Marinoscillum sp. 108: one gene and its partner. The protein of the gene in region 1 interacts with the protein of each later gene in a pairwise test. Links are inferred from orthologs where the notes say so. Each region holds a gene or a part of one and is shown in the gene's direction. Other genes may lie near its edges. The genes, in order: GV030_RS05515 and rfaD.

Region 1 (12,575 bases):
GAAGACGACATCTCCATCCGTCCGTCAGCCATTGAGATCCATGGAATCACGCTGGAAGAACTAAAAGAAAAAGGCGAAGACCGCAAAGCGGTGATGCGGCAGTTCACCAAGGACCTGCGCCAGTACAAGCCACTGCTGATTGGCCATTTCATGGAGTTTGATGGCAAGATGCTACAAGTGGCACTCCTCCGCTCGGGGATGAAAAACATCATAACCCGCTACCCGATGTTTTGCACCATGAAAGCCACCACAGAGTATGCTCGCCATACAGACCACAACTACCCGAAACTGGACGAACTTTATCTGAAACTCTTTGGCAAGCGGATGGAGCATCAGCACGATGCGGCTGCAGATGTGGCCGCAACTGCGGAATGTTTTTGGGTGCTCTACCATAAGGGGGAACTCACCGAGAAAATTCTGGCCGCACAGCCAATTTACACCCAAATGAAAAGCAAGGCCAAAGCCAAAATGGGCTGCGGATTGCCGGTTTTCGTTTTGATCATTGCAAGCATCCTTTTATGGTTTCTATGAGCGACAAGTTATCTTTTCTGAAAAACACCCACCCATTTGACCTACTGCCAGATGATGCGCTTTCGCACCTGGCAGATGCCCTTGAGGAAATCGAATTTGGTCAATCTGGCATTATCCATGAGCAGCACAAAACCAAAGTGGATGGACTGGAAATCATCGTAATGGGCCAGTATGAAACCTATTTTTACAACAGTGAGGGTAAGAAGGAAGCCAGCAGCAACCTGGGGCCGGGTGATACCTATGGGGCTTTTTCCATCCTCCTGAACAAAGGAAAATCCATCAAGACCGTTTTTGCTGCTAAGAAAACCAAAATCTACCGGGCGCCAACCGCCACTTTCAGAACCCTCTGCAAGGAGCATGATGCCTTTTATCAGTCCTTTGTCACCCTTTTCGGTAGGGAAATGCTCAATGATGCTTTTGCCAACTTTGTCACCCGCCCTTCCTATGACCTGGACACACTCACGTTCGATCGTTACTTCATCGGGCGAATGGACAGCGTGAACACCCGCCCCATTGTGAGCTGTGAGCGTGGCACACCGGTACATGAAGCCGCTAAGCTTATGGAAGCCAATAAACTCAGCTGCCTCTTCGTGCGGGATGATGATGACTTTATCGGGTATGTGACGGATATACTCCTTCGGAACAAGATCATTGCGGCGCAGCGAGATGCGAATACCCCAGTGGAGGAGATCATGGAAGGCCCTATTTACCGAATATCACGGGAGGCTTATATCTATGAAGCCATCCTCATGATGTTTAACCATAAAATCCGCTACCTCATCGTGGAGGATCATGGCCAGGAGACAGGGGTGATCAGCCGGAGCAAACTCCTCTCCGACCAGGCGCAATCACCTTTTGTGTTTATCCAGTCGGTGCGGCTGGCCATGTCTGTGGACGAACTCAAAGCCAAGTGGGCAGAAGTGCCCGAGGTGGTCTACAACCTCCTGACACGGGGAGTAAAGTCAGAGCTGGCCAACCAGATCATTACCAACATCTCCGACACCATCGCTCAGAAGGTCATCGAGGGTGTGATTGCTGAAATAGGCCCTCCGCCAGCCAAATTTGTCTTCATGGCACTGGGCAGCGAGGGCCGCATGGAGCAGACTCTCAAGACCGACCAGGACAATGCCATCATCTATGAGGACAAAGCCAACGAGTTCAGGGAGATCACGAGAACCTACTTTCTTCATTTTGCGGAGTTGGTCTCCGAGCGACTCAACCACATCGGCTTTGTGTTTTGTACCGGCGGACTCATGGCCAAAAACCCCAAGTGGACCCACTCCCTCTCCCACTGGAAAAGAAATTACAACGAATGGATTGAAAACCCCGACTCACAGTCGGTGATGAATTTCTCCACCTTTTTTGACTGCCGGTTTATCTACGGTGAAGAGTCGCTGGTGAAGGAGCTACAGGCACACATCCTGCAAAAGCTGGAGGACCCGGGCACCTACTTTTTCACACAGCTGGCCACCAACGCCCTGCAGTACGAACCGCCCCTCACCTTTTTCAGAGGGATCAAAACCATCGAAAAGGACGATCAGCAAGTGTTTAACATCAAGCGGTCTATGACGCCCATCGTGGACCTGGTGCGGGTATACGCCCTGAAACACAAAATCCTCAAAACCAATACCGGCGAACGGCTCTCTGCTCTGCGGGATCAGAAGGTATTTACCGAGGAAGCCTACCATGAGCTGATGCAGTCGTACTACTACATGATGGGCATGCGCCTGAGGTATCAGGCCCGGCAGATCATGAACGACCACACCGAGCCCCACAACTACGTAAGTCCCGGCAGTCTCACCAAGATAGAGGTGGTGACCTTAAAGGCTATTTTCAAGGTGATAGAAAACTTCCAGCAAGGCATCAAAATCAACTTTACCAGAAACTTATTCGGATAACCTATGCAGCAACTTGTACAACTCGCCCTGGTGGTGGCAGACTATGACGAGGCAATTGCCTTCTACACCCAAACGCTCCGCTTTGAACTAATAGAAGATACGAAAATGAGCGAAACCAAGCGCTGGGTGGTGGTGGCCCCGCCCGGAAACACTGGCTGCAGGCTCCTGCTGGCCAAGGGTGTAGGTGACGAGCAGCTCAGCCGCGTAGGCAACCAGACCGGTGGCCGGGTGTTTCTCTTTATCCATACCGATGATTTTGAGGGGGACTATGAAAACCTGAAAGCCAAAGGCGTGAAGATCGTACGCGGACCTGTGGACGAGCCCTACGGCCAGGTGCTGGTCTTTGAGGACCTGTATGGCAATTTGATTGATTTGATCCAGCCGGCATAGGCGGTGCAATCCGCCGCCAGACCTCCTATGTATAGGCCATAAGCCGACATGCGTTGGCATTGTCACAAAGGAGTGTGAAGGCCGCCTGCACGGAATGGCGGTTACGAGATCGTACCCTTCTCCAAAGCAGTCTTCTTTGGATTATATCCGTCAGCTGTATTAATTTAAGCCAATAACCGGGCGCAGAAACCGGAGTCCAACCTATGAGAAAGACCCTATTAATCACAGGAGCCAGTCGCGGAATCGGTGCGGCTACTGCCCTGCTTGCTGGAAAAAGAGGCTACAATATTTGTGTAAACTATCTGAGTAATAGCGAAGCTGCATCTCAAATAGTGAATCAAATAAAGACAGATGGAGGACATGCTGTCGCCTATCAGGCCGATGTTTCCAAAGAAGCTGAGGTGCTCAGTCTGTTTCAAAAAATCGACCGGGACTTTGGTCCGATCAATGCGCTGGTGAATAATGCAGGCATTTTAGAAACTCAATCAAGAGTGGATCAAATGGATTTAGAGCGACTGATGCGGATATTCAATAAGAATGTCGTCAGCGCCTTCTTGTGTACCAGGGAGGCCATCAAGCGCATGTCAACACGCTATGGTGGCAGTGGTGGGGCTATTGTGAACGTATCATCAATCGCCGCCCGCACCGGTTCACCTAATGAGTACGTAGATTATGCCATGTCTAAAGGTGCCATAGATACCTTTACCATAGGACTGGCCAAAGAACTGGCAGCCGAAGGAATCAGGGTGAATGGCGTGAGACCCGGGTTTATCTATACAGACATTCATGCTGATGGTGGTGAGCCCAATAGAGTAGACCGAATCAAAGAAACCCTCCCCATGCAGCGAGGTGGCCAACCCGAAGAAGTGGCCAACGCCATACTTTGGTTACTGTCTGAAGAATCCTCCTTTTCAACCGGATCATTTATTGAGGTAACGGGAGGCAGGTAGTGACTTCACTAATCCAGCCCTGGTTGTCTACATGTGTTGGCTTTGTCACCCTGAGCACCGTCGAAGGGTAAGACAAAGCAGTGTATTCCCTCTACACGGAATGACTGTCCAGTCCGTCATTGCGAGTACCCGATGCCTATCGGGGCGAAGCAATCCTCCGTCAGACCTCCTATGTATAGGCCACAGGTCGACACGTGTTGGCTTTGTCACAAAGGAGTGTGATGGCCACCCAGTGAGAAGGCCCGGCGAGCTCCCGTCTCCCCAACTTTCCAGATCAGCCAATCCACCGAAACATTCGACCCTTGCCAATATCCACCAGATGGACAAAGAAAAAGTGGAAGAAAGTAAACAGAGATCATTCAAAATGGCATAAATTTCAGAACAAGACATCAGGCAGTTTATGACCATTGAAGAAGTACAGAATGAGATGAGACGTATGGCGCAGCTCATAGGTGCCAAATCTGATCAGCTCCCAACCGTTTGCCGACTCCAGGGTGGTGGTCGCCCGAACATCAATATCTCCGATGATGGTCTGCTTTCATATGAAGCCTATGAGCGTGGCTTGCAGGTATTCTGCTATACCTTCACCGATCTGGAAGAATTAATGTACCACACCTTCCAGCATGTTGTACCCGCCATGGCATCAGCACATGCCATGGAAATGGACCCCTCGGGTCAGGACTTTCATAAGCACTTTTTAATCAAAAAAATTGAATTGATGAGTAGGATAAAACCTGAATGGGGCCAACGAGTGGAAGACGAATACAACCAGGCACCCTACTGACGAGGCTAGCCTCAGACGCCCTCAACACTCTGAATGAAATTAACGCTGAAAGTCTCCGGCCATCACAGCTCTAGCAGAAAAACATCAATCGCCTTGTACAGCCTTTGTAGCTCCTGATCGGTAATAATATAGGGTGGCAGGATATAGATTACATTTCCCAAAGGCCTCAGCAGCAAGTCCCTGGCCATAAAGAAATCATAAATTTTCTCCTTCAGGTTACTCGTGTAGCCAGCATCATCAGCATGGAGCTCAATCGCCAGAATGGTACCACAATGACGAATCTCTTTGACTTTGTTATGAAATCGAAATTGATCCAGGTAGGCCTGATGTTGCTCAGAGATGCGCTGTATATCCTGCTGACATTTTTTCCCGAGCAGCAGCTTCATACTTGCATTGGCGACTGCACAGGCCAGTGGATTGGCGGTATACGAATGACCATGAAAAAAGGCTTTGGTACGATCTTCCACATCAAAGGCTTTCACGATTCGCTCATTGACTGCCGTGATTCCCATGGGTAAATAGCCCCCGGTGATCCCTTTGGAGAGACAAAACAGATCAGGATCATTTCTGAGATGGTCGGAGGCAAACATTTTACCTGTGCGACCAAAGCCGGTCATCACTTCGTCCGCTATGCACACCACCTCCCTGCTTCGTGCAATATCGATGAGTTTATCCAGTACCTCGGCTGCATACATTTGCATGCCTGCAGCCCCCTGCACCAAAGGTTCGAATATGAAAGCGGCCGTCTCCTCCGTGACCAGTTCCTTCATTCTGGCTATGGCCTCTGCCCCATCGCCCTTTGGAAAAGGAACGAAATCAACCTCGAACAATAATTCATTGAAAGGAGCAGAAAACAAGTTTCGCTCCGCTACCGACATGCTGCCAAATGTGTCTCCGTGATAGGCACCCTCCAATGCGATGATTTTCTTGCGTGGCTTTCCCTGATTGTACCAATACTGCACCGCGAGCTTGATGGCCACCTCCACGGAGGTGCTCCCATTATCAGAAAAAAAGATCTTGTCAATGGATTTGGGGAGTAACCGTTTGAGTGTTTTGGAAAGATCCACCGCAGGCTTGTGTGTGAATCCAGCGAAAATCACATGCTCCAACCGGGCAGCCTGCCTGCTCAGGGCTTTATTGATTCGCTTATGGCTATGACCGTGGATGTTCACCCACCACGAGGATACCGCATCCATGATCTTACGACCATCCTGGGTGTACAGATATACGCCCTTAGCCTTTTTGATCCCTATCGGCTTATTTCCTGCCAGTGGAGAAAACGGATGCCAAATATTCTTATGGTCTGCCTTTTCAAAATTATTCAATCCCAACATGCGCTTAGCTTTTCGGCGTATTTCTTTACAATCTCTTTATTAATTACGGGTTCCTGCTCCACTTTCAATAACTGCCTATACCCTGTCTTGAGCAGAATGATTCTTTCGCTCTCCTCATTGCCCGGGCCATTAAAAATAATTCCCTTCACGTCATAACCGCGGCTTTTGATGACTTCAGCCGTTAGCAGGGTATGGTTGATGCTCCCCAGGTACAGGTTGGACACCAACACGATTTCTGCATTCAGTTTAGGCACCATATCCAGGATCACCTCCTCATCATTTAGAGGTACCATCACCCCACCTGCACCTTCAATGATCAAATCACGATTGGAAATGGGAGGTACTATCTGGTCAATGGTGATCTCTATCCCATCGATGCGGGCAGCGGCATGTGGTGAGGCCGGGGTTTTTAAGAGGAAGGTCTCCTTGTAAAATTTACTTTGCTCATTGGTGACCAGCGCTCTGACCGTTTCCGTGTCTCTGGGCGCTCCCGATTGGATCGGCTTCCAGTAGTCAGCATGTAGCATCTCCGTCAGTATGGCACTCACCAGTGTCTTTCCACTATCCGTCCCTATGGCCGTCACAAAGTAGTTCATGAAGCGAAGTTAATATGCAAGTCCTAATATCCCGACTCTTTGTGGTGGTCAGAATTCATCCAACAGAAACAAGAGCACAGACTTCTCTGGAATGGGATTTTGACAAGTTCATGGCAGTAAACTCTGCTCGGTCTTTGGTACTACACCTGAAATCAATAATTTCACCAAAAAATAAACACCATGAGCAAACCCAACTGGAAAGTAGTCAGAGAATTTGAAGACATCACTTACAAAAAGTCAGGTGGTGTAGCGCGTATAGCCTTCAATCGGCCGGAGGTACGCAATGCCTTCCGACCTAAAACCGTAGGCGAGCTTTATCAGGCCTTTTTGGATGCCCGAGAAGACACCTCCATTGGTGTGGTGCTACTCTCAGGGGAGGGCCCCTCTAAGAAAGATGGAGGATGGGCGTTTTGCTCAGGTGGAGATCAAAATGCGCGTGGCCACCAGGGCTATGTGGATGATGATGGGATGCCCCGCCTCAATATCCTGGAAGTACAGCGCCTCATCCGGTTTATGCCTAAGGTGGTCATAGCAGTGGTACCTGGATGGGCTGTGGGTGGAGGACACTCGCTCCATACCGTATGCGATCTCACGCTGGCCAGCAAGGAACATGCTATTTTCAAGCAAACAGATGCAGATGTCACCAGTTTCGACGGGGGCTACGGGTCAGCCTATCTGGCCAAGATGGTTGGGCAAAAACGGGCAAGAGAAATCTTCTTCCTTGGAAGAAACTACTCTGCACAGGAAGCTTTCGACATGGGCATGGTGAATGATGTGATCCCTCACGAAGAGTTGGAAGATACGGCCTATCAGTGGGGACTTGAAATCCTTCAGAAATCTCCTACTTCTATCAAAATGCTCAAATTTGCCTTCAATCTGACCGACGATGGCATGGTGGGGCAACAGGTTTTTGCCGGAGAGGCCACCCGTTTGGCCTATATGACTGATGAGGCCAAAGAGGGTCGTAATGCCTTTTTGGAAAAGCGAAAGCCAGATTTCAAAGACATCAAGTGGATTCCATGACCCTCAGGCATCAAACTACACCAACTCGCTGAGCAAGTCTGTGAGGCGGATAATCTCCGCATCAGTATTGTGAACATGCAGGCTGATCCTCAATCGCTCGGTACCCCGTTGTACGGTGGGTGAAAGGATCGGTCTTACATCCAAACCAGCTTCCTGAAGGCTCATGGAAACCTCACGAGCTTTTTTGTTGCTGCCAATCATCACTGGCTGAATAGCAGTATGACTCAGAGATTTCTCCCAACGACTCCTGAAAAGGTTAATTTTAGCTTCCAGCTCATCCTGTAACACAAGGTGTTCACTCAGGTACCGAAAACTCTCCTCTATTGCCAATACACTGTGTGGTGGCAGAGAAGTGGTATAAATAAAAGGCCTGCCAAAGTTGATCAGATAATCGGTAAGGATCTTGGATCCGGCCACACAGGCACCGTGTACACCCATGCCTTTGCCAAAGGTGTAGACTCTGCCAAAAATCCGGTCATGTAGGTTCTTTTGAATCATGTATCCGGCACCCCCCGGGCCCATCACCCCAGTGCTGTGGGCTTCATCCACAATCAGGTAAGCGTTTGATTGCTCACAGACCTCCACCAGATCAGCCAATGGGGCCATGTCACCATCCATCGAAAAGACCGTTTCGGTCAACACAAAGACCCTGCCCTTCGCCCGCTTTATTTTAGCCTCCAGGTCATTGAGGTCATTATGCAAAAAACTAACGGTCTCGGCCCGACTTAGCCAGGCACCTTCCTTCAGGCATACATGGGATAGTTGGTCATACAAAATGGTATCGCCCTTTTCTGCCACAGCGGATACGAGGGCCTGGTTGGCTGCATAGCCCGAATTAAAAATCAACACTGACTCAGCCCTGAATACTTCCTGAAGATATTGCTCAGCTGCTCCATAAAATCGATGATTGCCAGAGAGCAGGCGGCTGCCCGTACCTCCATTGGGTACAGCTCCTTCACTATCCATTCTTTCTCTTATTCGCTTCGCCAGTTCTTGGTTTTGAGAAAGGCCCAGGTAATCGTTGGATACAAAATCCACCAAACCCGCTTTCCCACCTAGCGTACGGATATTGCCCTTTTCAATCCTGTCCTGAAGTTTTTCTTGTAGAAAATCCAATGTCATGCCTGCAAATTTGGTAAATATCTATCTTTGACCACCAATGCGAAAATTATTCATTACTATCATTGCCCTGCTGCTCATTCTGAAACTCACCGCACAGGAAAAATCTCAAAAAAAATACCTCACCTTCGATTATCAATTGATAGTGGATAATGATGCCTTCACCTTTGATCTCACACAGGATCAATATTACAGCAGTGGCATTTATGGATCAGTGAGGATACTGAAAGACAGCATCGCCAATGCCAAGGTGATTCAATCTTATCAGCTCAACCACAGGATGTATACGCCCAAGTGGATCGGTTGGGACCGACAAGAACAGCTGGATCGTCCTTACGCAGGTCTCTTATCTGCTTCCATTGCCAATGAATATTACTTTCATTCTAACCAATACCTGAAAGCGCAGCTGGAGCTGGGATGGTTGGGGCCTGGGGCCCTGGTGGGAGAAACACAGGCCACCTGGCACAGATGGTTTGGTATGCCTCAGCCCATGGGCTGGAAATATCAGATCAATAACACACCGATCATTAACCTCAACCTTACCTACATTAAGCCCATTTACTCTTCTTACAATTTTGAGCTGACCAGCGAAACCAATGCCAGTGGAGGTACGGTCTACAACAACATCAGACAGGAACTCATGGTACGGGTGGGAGAACTCAAGCCGATCAACAAATCTGCCTATGTCAGCTCATCTCTGGGCAACAAACGAATCAAACTCCCTGAACCCAAAATCAGCGAGATCTATTTTTTCTACTCTCCAGGACTGGAATATGTGTTTTACAATGCCACCCTGGAGGGCAATTTTATTGGTGAGAAATCCATCTACACCGTGGATGCGATCCGATGGGTTTTCCAGCACCGCGGAGGTGTGATGCTCAGTTGGCCCCGGTTTGACCTGGGCTTTATTGCCTACTGGAGAACACAGGAGAATGCATCAGCCACACGGCATGATTATGTTGGGGTCAGACTTAATCAACGGTTCTAAACCTCAAGCACAATCTTGCCAGACACACGTCTGTTCATCAGGTCTTCAAGGGCTTTTTTTGCATCCGCCAGTGGGTACGTTTTTGTAACATTGATGCTCAATTTACCTTCTGCAAACCACCGGAGGAGCATCAATACATTTCTGCGATTGTCCTCCGGAGCATTTCGCCAAAAGGCTCCCCAAAATACGCCTACAATAGACGCACTTTTCAGTAGTGGCAGGTTAAAAGGAATGGACGGAACCTCTCCAGAGGCAAATCCAACCACTAAATGGCGCCCTCCGGGTTTCAGGGTGCGAAACACTGCCTCCGACTGAGCGCCCCCTACCGGGTCGAAAATAACATCTGCACCTCCCAGCTCTTTGATCTGTTCCTTTAGTTCTTCACCGGGGCTCGCCACCTCATGGGCACCATTCTGCAAACAAAATGCTCGTTTTTCTTCGGTAGAAGCTACCGCAATAACCTTGCTACCAAACACTCTTCCGAGCTGTACTGCGGCTGTGCCTGTACCACCAGAAGCACCCAATACCAAAAGTGTTTCACCTGGTTTCATCATGGCCCTGTCTTTCAGTGCATACAAGGCTGTAGCATAAGACTCCAAAATCGCCGAAGCATCTTTCAAAGAGACCTCCGGTGGAATAAGGTAGGTATTGCTGCCCTTGGCCACGGCCAATTCAGTAAAGCCACCCCACCCCATAGAAGCCATCACCCTGTCTCCTACCTGCACGTGATCCACCCAGGTACCCACCGCTACCACTTCACCGGAAACTTCCTGTCCTGGAGAAAAAGGTAAATCCGGCCGAAACTGGTACTTCCCTTGAGCAATCAAAAGATCGGGAAAGTTTACACCACAAAATGCTGTCTTGATCAACACCTCATCCTGTGCAAACCGAGGGAAATCAGTCTCCGTAAATGTCAAATCAAGTGACGCACTAAACTGATTCACGAGGATGGATTTCGTAATCATAAAATATCGAGTACGGTTTCCGGAGGACGACCGATCGCAGCCTTCCCATTTTTGATCACAATGGGGCGCTCGATAAGTTTGGGGTATTGCACCATAGCATCCAGCCATTCATCATCAGACAACGTTTTTCCCTTGAAAAGCTCCTTATATTCAGTTTCTCCTTTTCGAATCAACTTCTCAGGGGCGATACCCAACATATTTACGATTTCCGCCAGTTCGGCCTTTGTGGGGGGCGTATTCAAATACTCTATGATAGTGGGCTGCTCACCTTTCTCTTCCAGTAAATTCAACGTTTCCCTGCTCTTTCGGCACCTCGGGTTATGAAATATTTTGGTCATCTTTGGGTTCGTTTTCTTGAACCCGAAATTTAGTATAATTACACCTCCGTCAAAAACATTACCCATGAAAAGCTTCCCTCTGATTTTACTGCTCGCCTTAACGCTAGCTACTACTCACGTCTCCGGGCAAAAACTAAAAATAAATGATACCCCGGCCGCCACCTCTGCTGCAGACAGATGGCAAGGCTTTTTGCAGAGACAAAGCCTTTTGGAAAACTCGCTGGTCAAAAACATTCCCTTCAGAAATATTGGCCCCACCATCATGAGTGGCCGGGTGGTAGACCTGGAAGTTGACCCTCAGGATCCCACGCACTTCTACGTGGCCTATGCCTCCGGAGGGCTTTGGGAAACCAAAAATGAAGGTGCCTCTTTTGATCCCATATTTGACAATGAGATCGTGATGACCATCGGCGATATTGCTGTAGACTGGACCGAGAAAGTCATCTATGTAGGCACCGGTGAAAATAACTCCAGCCGGTCCTCCTACTCAGGCTACGGATTATTCAAATCCTCAGACAATGGCCAATCCTGGCAGCATTTGGGGCTCCCGGAATCCCATCACATCGGCCGGGTCATTGTACATCCCGATAACCCGAAAATTCTCTGGGTGGCTGTTTTGGGCCCATTGTACTCAAATAATCAAGCATCTGGCATTTACCGGAGCGTGGATGGTGGTGCTTCATGGGAAAAAACCCTCTATGTAGATAAAAAAAGTGGATTTGTAGAATTGATTTTGAATCCAAAAAAACCCGATGAGTTGATTGCGGCTTCATGGCAGAAGGACCGAAAAGCATGGAATTTTGAGGAGTCAGGCAAAGGTTCGGCCATGTTTAAATCTACAGATGGTGGCATCACCTGGCTCAATATCTCATCCGGAAACAATGGGTTTCCGGATACTGAAGGCACTGGCAGGATTGGATTGGCATATGCCCCCTCTAACCCTGAGATCATCTATGCCATACTGGATAATCAGGACCGTCGGAATGAAGAGGAAAAGGAAACTTTTTCTGTCACAAAAAACCTACTGAGAAACACAACGATCGATGCCTTCCTGGCGCTTACCAATGATGAACTCAACGATTTTCTGGACCGGGAAAACTTTCCCGATGAATACAATGCCGTAGACATCAAGGAAGAGGTAAAAAAAGGAAAAGTAAAACCCCAGGACCTGGTGACTTATCTGGAGGATGCGAATTCACTCCTTTTTGATACCCCCGTGAAGGGTGCGGAAGTATACCGCTCAGACAATGGCGGAGAAACCTGGAGAAAAACGCATGAAGATTACATTGACGCGCTGGTATTTTCCTATGGTTACTATTTTGGACAAATAAGAGTGGACGGACAAAATCCTGACATTCTCTATACCATGGGAGTTCCACTGATCAAATCAACAGACGGGGGCAGCACCTGGAGCATCACGGATATGGAAAACGTGCACGCCGATCATCACGCTCTTTGGGTCAACCCCTCCAGGCCGGGTCATTTGATCAATGGGAATGACGGTGGAATCAATATCTCTTATGATTTCGGCGACACCTGGGTCAAGTGTAACTCCACGGCAGTAGGTCAGCTCTATACGGTAAATGTGGATATGGCTGAGCCTTACAATGTGTACGCCGGTCTTCAGGACAATGGTGTCTGGAAAGGCCCCAGCAACTA
Region 2 (12,701 bases), 2.4 Mb from region 1 along the record:
TGAAAAATCTAACATTGTCATGGTCGGACAAACCGGGACAGGTAAAACCTACCTGGCCCGCACGTTAGCCAAAGTACTTCAGGTGCCGTTTTGCATAGCCGATGCTACAGTGCTGACGGAAGCTGGGTATGTAGGTGAAGATGTAGAAAGTATCCTCACAAGGCTCCTACAAGCTGCCAATTATGAGGTAGAAGCAGCAGAGCGCGGGATCGTTTACATAGACGAGCTGGATAAAATTGCGCGAAAATCTGACAATCCATCCATCACAAGGGATGTAAGTGGCGAAGGTGTTCAGCAAGCGCTTTTGAAACTATTGGAAGGTACCTCTGTGAATGTACCGCCCCAGGGTGGCAGGAAGCACCCGGACCAAAAGATGATTACGGTTAATACTGAAAACATCCTTTTCATTTGTGGTGGAGCATTTGATGGCATAGAGCGTCACATTGCCAACAGGCTCAATACAAGGCCGATTGGTTTTGCCAACGCCGATGATTTCAGCACAGAGTCTGTGGATAAGGACAACCTGCTTAAATACATTACAGCATTAGATCTGAAAAGTTTTGGACTTATCCCGGAGCTGATTGGGCGATTGCCAGTACTCACACACCTTGATCCGTTGGATGGTGTGGCTTTGAAAAAGATTCTGACAGAGCCAAAGAATGCTCTGATTAAACAGTATGAAAAGCTGTTTGAAATGGAGGACGTAAAACTCACCATGACTCCTGAGGCGCTGGACTACATTGTAGAAAAAGCCGTAGAGTTCAAACTGGGAGCGCGCGGGCTAAGATCTATCTGTGAAGCCATCATTACGGATGCCATGTTTGAAATCCCTTCCAGCAAGGATGTGAAAGAAATGGAAGTCACTAAGGACTATGCCGAGGAGAAATTTGAAAAATCGAAATTTAATAAGTTAAGAGCAGCCTAAGTTAATAATGTGTCTGGCTGCTTTCTCTGAAGCGTTTGTTTCACCTAAAATACTGCGAATCTCCGAATAACCTTCGGAGATTCTTTTTTTGGATGCTACATCGGAAAGTAAAGTCTCCAGTTCGGAAGCTACGTTGACCGCATTGTAATCCCCCTGAATAAGTTCCTTGACCACTTCCTTTCCAGCAATCAGATTAACCAAAGAGATGTGAGCTACCCGGATCATTCTTCTGGCGATCAGATAAGTCAGCCAGCTTGTTTTGTACACCACCACTTGAGGCTTACCAATGAGTGCCGCCTCCAGAGTGGCGGTACCAGAAGTTACCACTGCCGCCTCGGCAGACTGTATCAGTTCATAAGCTTTATCAAAAACCAAAGAGATGTTACCGAGATTTCTTAACGGTTCATAAATTGACTTATCTACATTACTGACCCCTGAGACCAAAATCTGATAGTCATCAAAGACAGTAGATATTTTCTGGACTACCGGAATGGCTTGTTTGATCTCCTGCTCCCGGCTTCCCGGCAGAAATGCTATGGACTTATGCCGCTTCAGTACATGAAGTAAAGTGTCATTCCATTCATAGGCACTCAGCGCCTCCATGACTGGGTTGCCCACATAAGTCACCTCATATTGGAGGCCCTGATAGAAGTCCTTTTCGAAGGGAAGGATCACCAGCATCTGGTCTACACTCCTCCTGATCCTACTGATACGCTGTGGTCTCCATGCCCATAGTTTGGGAGCAATATAGTAGCAGGTTTTGATCTCAAAATGTCTGGCATAAGTAGCCAATCGGAGATTAAAACCTCCGAAATCAATCAAAACAAGTACCTGAGGAGCAAATTCACGAATATCTCGCTGACACTCTTTCAATAGGGAACGAAGTGTCCAGAAGGTTTTGATAACTTCCCAAAAACCCATCACTGTCAAATCACGATAGTTTTTGAGAATCCTTGCACCGGCTGACTCCATCAGGTCTCCACCCCAACCCACTATCTCAGCCTGCGGGTCTTGCTTGGTGATTTCCCGAATCAGGTTTGCACCATGTAAATCACCAGACCTCTCTCCGGCTACGATAAAGTATCTCATCCTTTGGTTTCGCCAAAGTACTCTACGTAATTGCGTGGTGTTTCGTATAATTTCAAACTATGAAGTGTACAATCACTTCCTAGCCGTTTAACCTTAGGTGCAAGAATCTTCCAAAACTCAATCACCAGGTTTTCGCAGCTGGCAAGTTTGCCCAGCATAAAATCGACATCCAGGTTCAGGTTTTTGTGATCCACCTTGTCCGTGATGTCAGTACGTACCAACGTACTCAATTTCTTCAGATCCACTACAAAGCCCGTCTCTGGATCGGGCATGCCTTTTACGGTTACAATGAGTTCAAAATTGTGTCCGTGCCAGTTATCATTGGCACATGGGCCAAACACCTCCACATTTCGCTCCCTCGTCCAATTGGGATTATACAGCTTATGGGCTGCGTTAAAATGTTCCTTTCTACTTACGTAAATCATAACCGCTGAAAATCTGCCACAAAGATAGAAAGTTCTGTCACCTTACTAAAGGCTTATGCCGTGGATGATTAAATTTGAAAAAACAACTTGTATGATCGTAGTAACAGGGGCAGCGGGATTTATCGGAAGCTGCATGATAGCAAGGCTCAATGAGAGTAATTTCAATAATATCATCGCCGTGGATGTCTTTCAGGATGAATTCAAAAACCAAAACCTGGCTGGTAAAAAACTCCGAGCCACTATAGATCGCGAGGCCTTTCTTCCCTGGCTTGATGAGAATGCCGAGGCGGTGGAGTTTATCTTTCATCTTGGTGCTCATACTGATACCACAGAACAGGATACAGATATCCTCAGGAAATTGAACACTGACTACTCCAAAGCCATCTGGAAACGGTGTGTAGATGAGCAAATCCCACTGATCTACGCCAGCAGTGCTGCTACTTATGGTGCAGGTGAAAATGGTTTTTCCGATGATGAAAACACTCTTGAAAGCCTGGAGCCACTTAATGCCTATGGTGAGTCCAAGCAGGAATTTGACTTGTGGGCCATTTCCCAGGAGCAAAAACCATTCTTTTGGGCTGGACTCAAATTCTTTAATGTCTACGGGCCCAATGAATACCACAAAGAGCGTATGGCCTCTGTGGTCTATCACTCATTTCATAAAATCATTGAATCCAATACCCTGAAGCTCTTCAAGTCACACCGATCGGACTTTGAGGATGGTGAGCAAAAAAGAGATTTTCTCTATGTAAAGGATGCCGTGGAGGTGATGTACTGGCTTATGCACCATCGGAAAAACAGCGGCATTTATAACATCGGAACAGGTGAGGCCAGATCATTCAATTCGCTTGCTACTGTTATTTTCAAATCTCTCGGGCTCGAGTCAAAAGTTGAATACGTGGACACCCCGGAAGACATTCGGGAGAAGTACCAGTACTTTACAGAGGCTGACATAAAAAAAATAAAGTCCATTGGATACCCAATGGACTTTACAACTCTTGAAGCAGGTGTTGATGATTATATTAAAAACTACCTGCTCAATATGACTTATTATTAAATACAAAAGAGAGCCACACAACAGTCCGGCTCTCTTTTGATAAAATATATTCTAGTCTTTACTCACTCTAAGGGTTTGAACAGACCCGTTTTCTGAAACGATCTTAAGCAGATATATTCCGGTCCTCAATCCTCTCATGTCCAACTGATTGTTATTGAAGGAAACTCTTTTCACACTTCCATCAAGTCCAAACAACTCCACTTTGGCCAAAGGCACCTGTGATTCTATCGCCAGAAAATCAGTGGTCGGATTTGGGAACACTTTAAGTGAGGACAAAATCTGATCAGCGGCAAGAATTTCTCCTTGTATAGCTACATCATCAATTGCCCATCCCCAAGAGTTGACCTGTGCATCAGACTGTAGGCGGAACCTAAATACCACCACATCTCCAGCATTAAAGTGATCCAATAGATTGTACTCATGGTCAACAAAATAGTCTTCTCTTCCTGATAGTTTAGATTCAAAAGCAGCCGTCCATTTATCATTAGCGCTGGCATCATACTTGGCAATGGTTACCCACGAAATTCCATCCGTAGACCCTTCCAACGTCACATAATCGGCCCCTGGCTCCACAATAGCCACATCCTTGTAACTAAAGGTTGCATCAGAACTTTTGACTTCAATAGGAATAAGCAGATTAAACACTTTGTTGGAATTTGCCTCATAGTTATGTGCAGAGTGAATCGCCTGAGATGGAAATCCAGTCACCTTTTTGATCTCCATAGATCCTGTAAAATGATCATCGTCGGTATCAAATCTATCTACATAGGACGATTGCGTTGCAGCAAAACTATATGTAGTAAACTCGAACGCGTCTGAGGTATATGGAGCGGAACCTTTAAAGCCTCTTACCACAATTTCCAGTTCCGTTTCCGAAGTGGAAGCAGTGAAAAGATTTTCTCCCAGATCAGGACTCACCACCGATGACGCATAATCACCATTAATATAGAGCTGAGCAGAGTCAAAGTCGGAAATAAAATTCACCAACACTCCAACTTCATTTGACAGACCTGCTGAAACGTCAGTTATTTCAGGGTAATAAGTGATCAGCGGAACCTCAGGAAGCGTGTAAGACCAGATTCCCCTTGAATGAGACGCTATGACCAATTGATCCTCTTTGAGATCAATTTCCCATACCGATGCCCGAGGCATATTGCTGTCAAGCAAGTGCCATGAAGCTCCATTATCCGTAGACTCTATGATACCAATTTCTGATCCTACCCATATGGTGTTTGGATCATGAGGCATCACCTGCAAATCATATACTGCTACATCTGGAAATCCGGTGCTCGTACTTCCCGCAGAAAAACCAGAAATATCTTCCCAGGTTTCTCCAAGATCGGTAGATCGTACCACCTTCGCTGATTTTGCATAAGAGAATAACACGTAAACGGTCTTATAATCATGATAATTGGTCGCAATTCCCGTTATCAATCCTGTGTTTATCCCATTATCTGGAACTGGAGCAAATGACTCACCCTTGTCCGTAGATAGAAACAAAGAACCACTGTTGCTAATGGAAGCTCCGGCCCACATCACGTCAGGGGTTGCATCTGATATTTCAATACTCATTAGCGAAGAAGTTGCCCAGTCACTATAGCCTGTCATATCAATCAACTCCCAAGAGCCAGCAAAGTCATCAGATTTATAAACTCCATTTCCTGCAAGGGTAAACACAACGTCAGGACGTTGGGGGGCGTTACTAAATTGCCCAATGAATGGTAGTGCGGGATCAGCCCCCAAGCCCACTGTTGCATTTAAGAAGGAATTTCCACCATCAATAGACCTACCAATTCCAAGGTTTTGACTGGTCACAATTAGCTTGTTTATGTCTGTGGGGTGCCATACGGCATCAAATCCATCTCCACCCCAAGCTTCCTCATATTCGGTAGTCTTTGATGCGTCTTCTCCTGAAGGGCTAAACCAGCTACCGTTATCCTGCGCTCCGGCTACATAACGATCCACACCCGGAGCCTTGTCTGCTCCATAAAACTGAGTGGTATTCATCATGCTTCCTGCAAAATGCCAGGAATTTAAAGAAACACCAGGATTAGCTGAGACATTGGAGGCATAGGACGCTCCGTCGTTGACATTTACTATCTGCCATTCCTTGGCCTCTGCATCATGTATTACGGCTACCAGGTTATGGTGATCCGGGTGAACATTACTATTCTTTCCGTCAACTCTTCCATATGGGTCTGCAGCGCTCACCACATCATACTGGCCACTTACTACAGTTCCCCAATTAATTCGGAAGGCAGATTCAGGAAGATTATCAGGATCCCATGTGGCACCTGCAACCAGGTATGGCCAAATGAAAAACAGGTCATCATCCACATGTCCACCAGTAGTTGCTATGGCATCCGATGGCGTTTCTGAATAAGTCCTTGAGTTGATGTACAAATACTCGCGAGAGTGAGTATTGTTTGCATCATTCTCACCGCCCTCAGTATTATTATAAATCAAATTAAAAATGCCGTCACGCTGTTGATCTCTAAACGCGACCATCAATTGACGTTCCGGTGTGGCATCCACATCCCAAACTTCAAAAGGTACATCTACGTAATCCTGGTAAGTATATTCAGCATCACCGACACCAGAACCTCTGCCACTAGGCACCAAAAACCTGTGAGCCTTCTGTGACCTCCCCGGACCGAACCTTATTTCCACTGAAGTAAACTCATCTGCCGGAGCAGAACCCAGCGCAAGGGTTCCACCATCTAGCTCTGCAGTAAAATTAACTCGAGCCATGAATGCCTCAGTACCTCCAGTTTCAGTGCCTAAAAAGGTAGGGTCACTTTCACCAACGCCTGCTGCTACATCCACGGTATACTTATAGATACCTATTCCACCTACATAAAATTCATTCAAATTGAATGGATGAGCTAAGATGGTATTATCATACCAACCCTGGCCTCCCAATACATCAACGGTGTTAGACGGGTCAGTAATCAAGGTCCAATTATTACCAGAGTCATTAGAATAATAAATATCAGCTTCCTGTGAAGCGTCCAATCCCCCTACAACTGAAGCATACAATCGGGTTGGATCCACCGGAGAAACAGCCAACTCAACTCTGGAGCTTGGGCTCATTCCGTCCGAAATCAATGACCAAGTATCCCCGGCATCCAGAGAACCTAAAACACCAACACCACTTTGTCCGGCATACAGTATGTTAAAATCATTTGGAGAAGCTACAATCTGCTCAATAGCTCCAGCTTGAGCATTGAAAACAGAGTTCCAAGACAGTCCACCATCTGTAGACTTCATAATATTTGAAGTGTAGGATCCCCAAAAATTAGGTGCAGTGCTAGCTAACACAACATCCGGGTTGTTTGGATCTACTATTACCCGTGTAACAGACTGCCACAATTCATTTCCAGCCGTGGATGCCAGTTGTGTCCATGTTTCTCCGGCATCAAGCGATTTGAAAATTCCATCTCCATTGATGTTGGTATATGCAGACGCTATATATTCACCTGTACCGGCATAGATAACATCCGGCTGACTCTCGCAATATGCAAGGCTAGTAACCGCCAAAGTGGGAAAGTTAGGAGACTTGTCAATCCAGCTAGCACCACCATCTGTGGTCTTCCAGACTCCCCCTCCTGAAGATCCAACCAGCCATGTCATATGAGTATCATCCTGAGGCAGCACTATCAAACCACGAGCTCTTCCAGGAACATTTGATGGTCCCCGCTCAACTATATTAACAGGGACAGATCGGCTTTTGGATACATTTGCAGTAGCAAGTGATTTAACCAATTCCTTCTGAAGATAACCTGGCTGATAATTAACGCCACCCTCCCTATAGGTAAGTTGCTGTCGGATTTTAAATCTTTCTTCCGGAAGCATCAGATGTTTCCTCTCAAATCTGGAAACTTCCTCTTTGACAATTGTATCATCATGGGAGATTTCTTGATCCCCTTGCTTCATCCAATACACAGTGCACAGCAAAATCAGCAATGCACCTACTGCAGAAATTGCACTTTTATTTTTTATTTTCATCGTTTGGATTATTTTTTTCTTTTTTATCGCCGCTTACAACATCAATCTCAAAGGTCTTTAGACCATTGTCCATGGGAGTTGCTAATCCGGTCTTCTCTTTGATCATAATAGTTGAAATACCAGTCCAATTAAGGTAATCGCCGCGGAAACCCGAGTTATATATTGCTTTTGGCTTTTTTGTTAAGCGAACAACCACAAAAGTGGTAGAAGGTGAATACCCCGTTTCTTCAAAGGTTGAAAGGAGAACGAATGAGCTATCAGGATTGTATTGGGTCTCAAAATCGGTTGTTCTTAAAGACTCTTTAGCAATGGCCAATAAATCATCATCACTTATCGATTTGTTCGTATATCTGGATGAGCAGTTACACAACACGGTCGAAAGGCTTATAAAGACCAAAATAAACATCCTATTCTTCATAATTTCATTTGATAACAAATTAAACAATTTGCCAAAAGAAGGCAACAAGAAGACTGTATTACAAGTCCTAACCTCGGTTTAAAAACCTCAAGATCAAAGTCAAATGATCAACATTCTTAGTCGAAAGCCCTTCTGATTTAACATAATCAACCAAAGCCTCTTGCTCGCTCTCCGAAAGACCTAAACCACTGGCAAATTTCTTCCTATTGCCACTTGCAGGGTATACAATCCCATCTCTCAGGAAATAGTATTCCTTAGCCGATTCGTATCTATCCTGCTTTGATCCCGCATCCAATGCCTTTACATAATTCGCCTCGTAAATTTTTATGAAATGCCGCTCGACAAGACTCCAGGTTTCTCCTCTAGAAACGTCGCGCAACAAGCCAATTATTGGTGTCTGATCGCTATATCGATATTCATTTGGGTTAATGTATCTAATCGCACTATCGCTCAACACAGATATGTCTACGAATTGAATTTTTTCGATACTGAAGGTTCTTACACGATTCTTGTCCTTGACATCCACATTGTTGTTCAGTAGGTTCACTCTTAATATAAGATTCCCCGTTTGGACACCATTTTTGAGTGTGAGTTTTCCGGATTTCCAATCCTCAAACAAATAGACATTTCCTACAGGATCGTAATTTGTGAAATCCACAACGGAAACCATGCCTCCGATTTCAGTATTCATATCAAGACCACTAGCGTCATTTCCTCCTAGCGTGGCTTGAGCTGCACCCCCAGTAACAATGCATACAAATAGGACTGGGCTAAGTAAATATCGTTTCATAAAACTAATTGGTTGATTATGTGATATAACAACCTTCACTCAAAGCAACTGTACTAATATTCAAGAATAAATAAAACAAAAGCCATCTCGGAACGAGACGGCTTTTGTTCTAATATTAATAGCACTTAAATCTACTATTTTACGCCCGCAGGAAGATCCATTTTTTGCACAGATACATCTCCATAAGAAGTATCATCTGCATCAAACAATTCGTATACTCCATTGGTCACGGTAATATACCCTACCAAATAAAGAGAAGAACCGTCATCATCAGAATGCAACTGCTCGTCAATCAAAACAGTAGACGAAGAAGCAACAGAACCATCATTGTTGTATCTGGTGAGTTGAAGTGATACAGGTATATCTGTAGCAAACTCACCTAGATCCACACTTCCATAAAGGTTTGTTGTTACCCAGTAATGTCCATCAGCCCAGTCCAGGTCACCTACCTCAGGACATGAACCAGTTGCCATAGAGAAATCTGGATGATAACCAGAGAAATCCTCCACCAAAAACAACACGTCCACATCAAAAGAACTACAGAATGACTCACCAACAGCAGTTTCGTCTCCGTTATCCCACACCGCAGTAAGCGTTACGGTTTCTAACGGAGCAAAATCAGGTGAATTGTTGATGGTAATCGCCACAGTAGTAGGTGTGATAGTTGCATTGGCTGTACGTGAATCTCCAATCTGGATCATCAACATCTCAGTCTCCTCTCTTGTATCATCATCAGCATAAAGAGTAACCATCGCCGTTCCTGTAGTCGATCCAGCAGGAATATAAACCCGGCTATTGCTATTATCGATATCAAAATCGTCATGTTCTGTAGCAGTAGTTCCCTCTGCAACAGTCACATAAATAGCAACATCTACTATCTGCGCTTCACTCATTGTGACAGTCCACGAGAAAGTCGTATCCTGCTCGTCTATAGTGATCGAGCTTGGTGCCGAAATCGAAATTGTTGGACTAGTCGGTACCAAAGACGAGTGTCCGGTAAAGTCCTCATCATCGCACGATGTGAAGCCGAAACTCACTACTACCAAAATCAGTAATAATCTATATATCTTATTCATAGTTAATTTCATTTAAAGATTTAAGATCAATTAGGAGTCAGAACTTCCGTGTACACTCGGTTTCCAGCGCTAAACTCAATCGTATAGGAGTAAGTAATCACACCAGTTGACGGGTCAACAGATCCTGTAACCTCAGCGCCATCTCCTTCTCCCCACACACCATTGCTATAGAAATCTCCAAGGGTTTGCATAGGAATATAAAGCTGACCACATACATCATTGAACAACATAGGTGCTTCACCAGTTGGTGTTGCTAACACTCCTTTAGCCCATGATCCACTTCTACTAGAAACATAACTTCCAGGTCCCAGCTCTGTGATCACTACAGGGAATGAGTATGAAGCCCCATCATCTCTCTGACCAGTCATAGAATATGATCCAGCCAAGTCAGACAAACACTGAACAGTAAGACTCACTCTATTGGCTGCCTGAGCCAATACACGTCCATCAGTCATTGTCATCTCAGTATGAAACCCGATAACATCACCGATGGCCAGATCAGCAGCAGTGGCACTAAAGCCCTCCATAAAGTCCCCAATAGAAGAATAGTTCACTTCTATCGGATAAGTAGAAGCCGTAGTGATTTCCACAGACTCAGTTCCATACGATTTGTAAACAGTCATGGACTGAACATCAGAAACATTTGGAGAAGATACTGTCACAGAATAATCTAACATCGCTGTAACAAAAATCACCTCGCCAGTTTCCGTAGGGTTTCCTAGCAAAGCACCGCCAGAACTTCCAATAGTGGTTAGGGCAGCCTCTTTAGCCTCCGCAGTAACCAAATCTTCAGACTCATTACACGAGATCGCAAAAAGACCAAGGGTTAGGATGGCTATGTATATATTTATTTTTTTCATGATAATTTCAATTTAATGTTAATTGACAATTATTAATTATCCCACCAAACTTTGGTAGTCAATACATCTGCACCTTGACTTGCCACAGCTGCATCATAGCTAGCTTTATTGGTAGTCTGCTCTGAAGCAGGATAAGAGTATCGAGAAGGAATTTGAGATAGTACAGCATCAAGAGCTGGAGACAAAGCAGGCTGACCTGTTCTTCTCCATTCTGTCCATGCTTCTACTCCCTGAGCAAATAGAGAGATCCACTTTTGGGTTCCAATCAACTCAGCAGAAGCACCTGCGCTATACGCCACACCAGACTGGGACAAGTAAGCGTCCACACCTGAGGTGATTCCGTTTTCTTCCATAGAAGCTCGAATACCAGCATTGTAGAATGTGGCAGCATCTCCGCTAATGTAATTAGAAGCAGCAGCCTCAGCTAGCAAGAACTGCAACTCCGCGTATGACATAAACATACCTGGCAACTCGGGGTTCAAATAGAACTCACCGATACCAGAAACGTTCTCATAATTGAAGTCTTCACTAGGAACATCCTGAATTCCGTTTGGCTTACCTCTGTAGTTACCATCAGCATTCTTAGCAGCCATTACTGCAAGACGAGGATCACTAAATCCTTCGAGAGTCTGCACCAAAAGCTCAGAAACTTTCCATTCTAATCTGCTACCATAATCAATGGTCTCATAAAATGGGTGAGCATTAGGCTGAGCAGCTAAATAAACAATAGCAGCATTATCAGCATTTGAAGTGAATATTGGGCGAGCTACTGTTGCTTGTAAATCTGCAGACACATCACGAACACCAGAAATCCTCATCAGACATCTGATTTTCAATGAGTTAGCAAACTTTCTCCACTTAGAAGCATCACCACCATACATCAAATCAGTGGCTGCATTCAGTGATCCATTTCCTCCAGCGATCAACGCATTAGCTCTGTCGAGCTTTGCCAAGATGCTATCATAAACCACTGATTGCTCATCATATGCAGGAGCAAAAATACCCTCAGTACCACGGATGGCCTCTGTATTAGGGATATCTCCATACAGGTCAGTAAGCAATGAATATCCCCAAGCCTGTAGCGTAAGTGCTACTCCTTTAGATACATCATTACCTTCTGCAGTAGCCAAAATCTCCATTGATCTGGCATCAGAGATTACATCTTCGTAGATGTTATCCCAAGTAGACTCAATTACAGACTGTCTTGGAACGTAACGCTCCTCGTCGTTGTACTGAACTTTCGTCCAAAGCTGAGCCCAAGTGGAACCCATATCTCCACCTACAAACGTGCTATGCAAGTTGTTGGCAGCATTCCTAATGATATCTGCTGTCAGAAGATCTGAGGGAACAGTTGTCGGGTTGTTAGGATCCTGATTCAATTCCTCAAATCCCTTATCACAGCTCGTTGCAAAAAGAACGAAGAAAATTCCCGTGAATAAATATTTTATAGACTTCATCATCGATTAAAGTTTAAAGTTGATATTGAAACCCATGCTTCTTGCAGATGGCAACTGACCAAATTCCTGGCCTTGCTGCGAATCAGCATTGCTAAATCCACTTTCTGGATCTATGTGTGGTACTTTAGAGTACAACAACGCAAGGTTTCTCCCTACTAATGCAATGTTTACATCTTTGAAAGGAACGTTGGTAAACCACTGACTTGGCAATTTCCAGTTCAATGTAACTTGTCTCAATTTGATATAAGACGCATCAAAAACTGATCCTTCAGCAACACCGTTGCTAAATGCTGCTTTGTTATAAGTTTCAGCAGTTACTACAATGTTATTTGGCACATAGATAGGGTTACCATCTGTGTCAGTACCTGATTGCATCACACCTTTACCTACAATACCTTCTTCTCTTCCTTTCAAAGTTTCAGCAAGTACTCCAGCATATCTACCCCAAGTAGTAGTCATAGTATAGATATCACCACCCCATTTGGCATCAAATAAACTGCTCAAAGAAAGACCTTTGTAACGCAAGTTCACTGCTATACCTCCTGTCCAATCTGGCTGAATGTCTCCCAATACTCTGTATGTAGGGTCGATCTGTG

The links.
Region 2: the proteins of GV030_RS05515 (region 1) and rfaD interact in binary tests that used the Escherichia coli proteins (3 or more experiments, as listed by UniProt). The link is inferred for Marinoscillum sp. 108 from one-to-one orthologs.

Annotation. Positions count from the first base shown.
Region 1 is NZ_LR734808.1:1,333,836-1,346,410, forward strand. What follows is about bases 5,740-8,584. They hold GV030_RS05515 (1,4-dihydroxy-2-naphthoyl-CoA synthase), read left to right. Parts: upstream 5,740-6,663; coding sequence 6,664-7,506; downstream 7,507-8,584. Other genes in these bases: bioA (adenosylmethionine--8-amino-7-oxononanoate transaminase), read right to left, coding at 5,740-5,887; bioD (dethiobiotin synthase), read right to left, coding at 5,875-6,483; GV030_RS05520 (8-amino-7-oxononanoate synthase), read right to left, coding at 7,522-8,584. In the rest of the region: GV030_RS05480 (3'-5' exonuclease), read left to right, coding at 1-531; GV030_RS05485 (DUF294 nucleotidyltransferase-like domain-containing protein), read left to right, coding at 528-2,429; GV030_RS05490 (VOC family protein), read left to right, coding at 2,433-2,819; GV030_RS05495 (SDR family oxidoreductase), read left to right, coding at 3,023-3,769; GV030_RS05500 (Imm63 family immunity protein), read left to right, coding at 4,170-4,553; more of bioA, read right to left, coding at 4,616-5,739; more of GV030_RS05520, read right to left, coding at 8,585-8,628; GV030_RS05525 (lipid A deacylase LpxR family protein), read left to right, coding at 8,666-9,613; GV030_RS05530 (NADPH:quinone oxidoreductase family protein), read right to left, coding at 9,610-10,578; arsC (arsenate reductase (glutaredoxin)), read right to left, coding at 10,575-10,916; GV030_RS05540 (sialidase family protein), read left to right, coding at 10,981-12,575. UniProt on the Escherichia coli protein: Converts o-succinylbenzoyl-CoA (OSB-CoA) to 1,4-dihydroxy-2-naphthoyl-CoA (DHNA-CoA).
Region 2 is NZ_LR734808.1:3,711,562-3,724,262, reverse strand. The notes cover bases 1,543-4,513. They hold rfaD (ADP-glyceromanno-heptose 6-epimerase), read left to right. Parts: upstream 1,543-2,530; coding sequence 2,531-3,496; downstream 3,497-4,513. Other genes in these bases: GV030_RS15185 (T9SS type A sorting domain-containing protein), read right to left, coding at 3,548-4,513; GV030_RS15195 (6-carboxytetrahydropterin synthase), read right to left, coding at 2,011-2,439; lpxB (lipid-A-disaccharide synthase), read right to left, coding at 1,543-2,014. Also shown: ATP-dependent Clp protease ATP-binding subunit ClpX, read left to right, coding at 1-925; more of lpxB, read right to left, coding at 911-1,542; more of GV030_RS15185, read right to left, coding at 4,514-7,504; GV030_RS15180 (hypothetical protein), read right to left, coding at 7,488-7,922; GV030_RS15175 (hypothetical protein), read right to left, coding at 7,990-8,712; GV030_RS15170 (hypothetical protein), read right to left, coding at 8,847-9,788; GV030_RS15165 (hypothetical protein), read right to left, coding at 9,815-10,648; GV030_RS15160 (SusD/RagB family nutrient-binding outer membrane lipoprotein), read right to left, coding at 10,681-12,108; GV030_RS15155 (SusC/RagA family TonB-linked outer membrane protein), read right to left, coding at 12,112-12,701. UniProt on the Escherichia coli protein: Catalyzes the interconversion between ADP-D-glycero-beta-D-manno-heptose and ADP-L-glycero-beta-D-manno-heptose via an epimerization at carbon 6 of the heptose.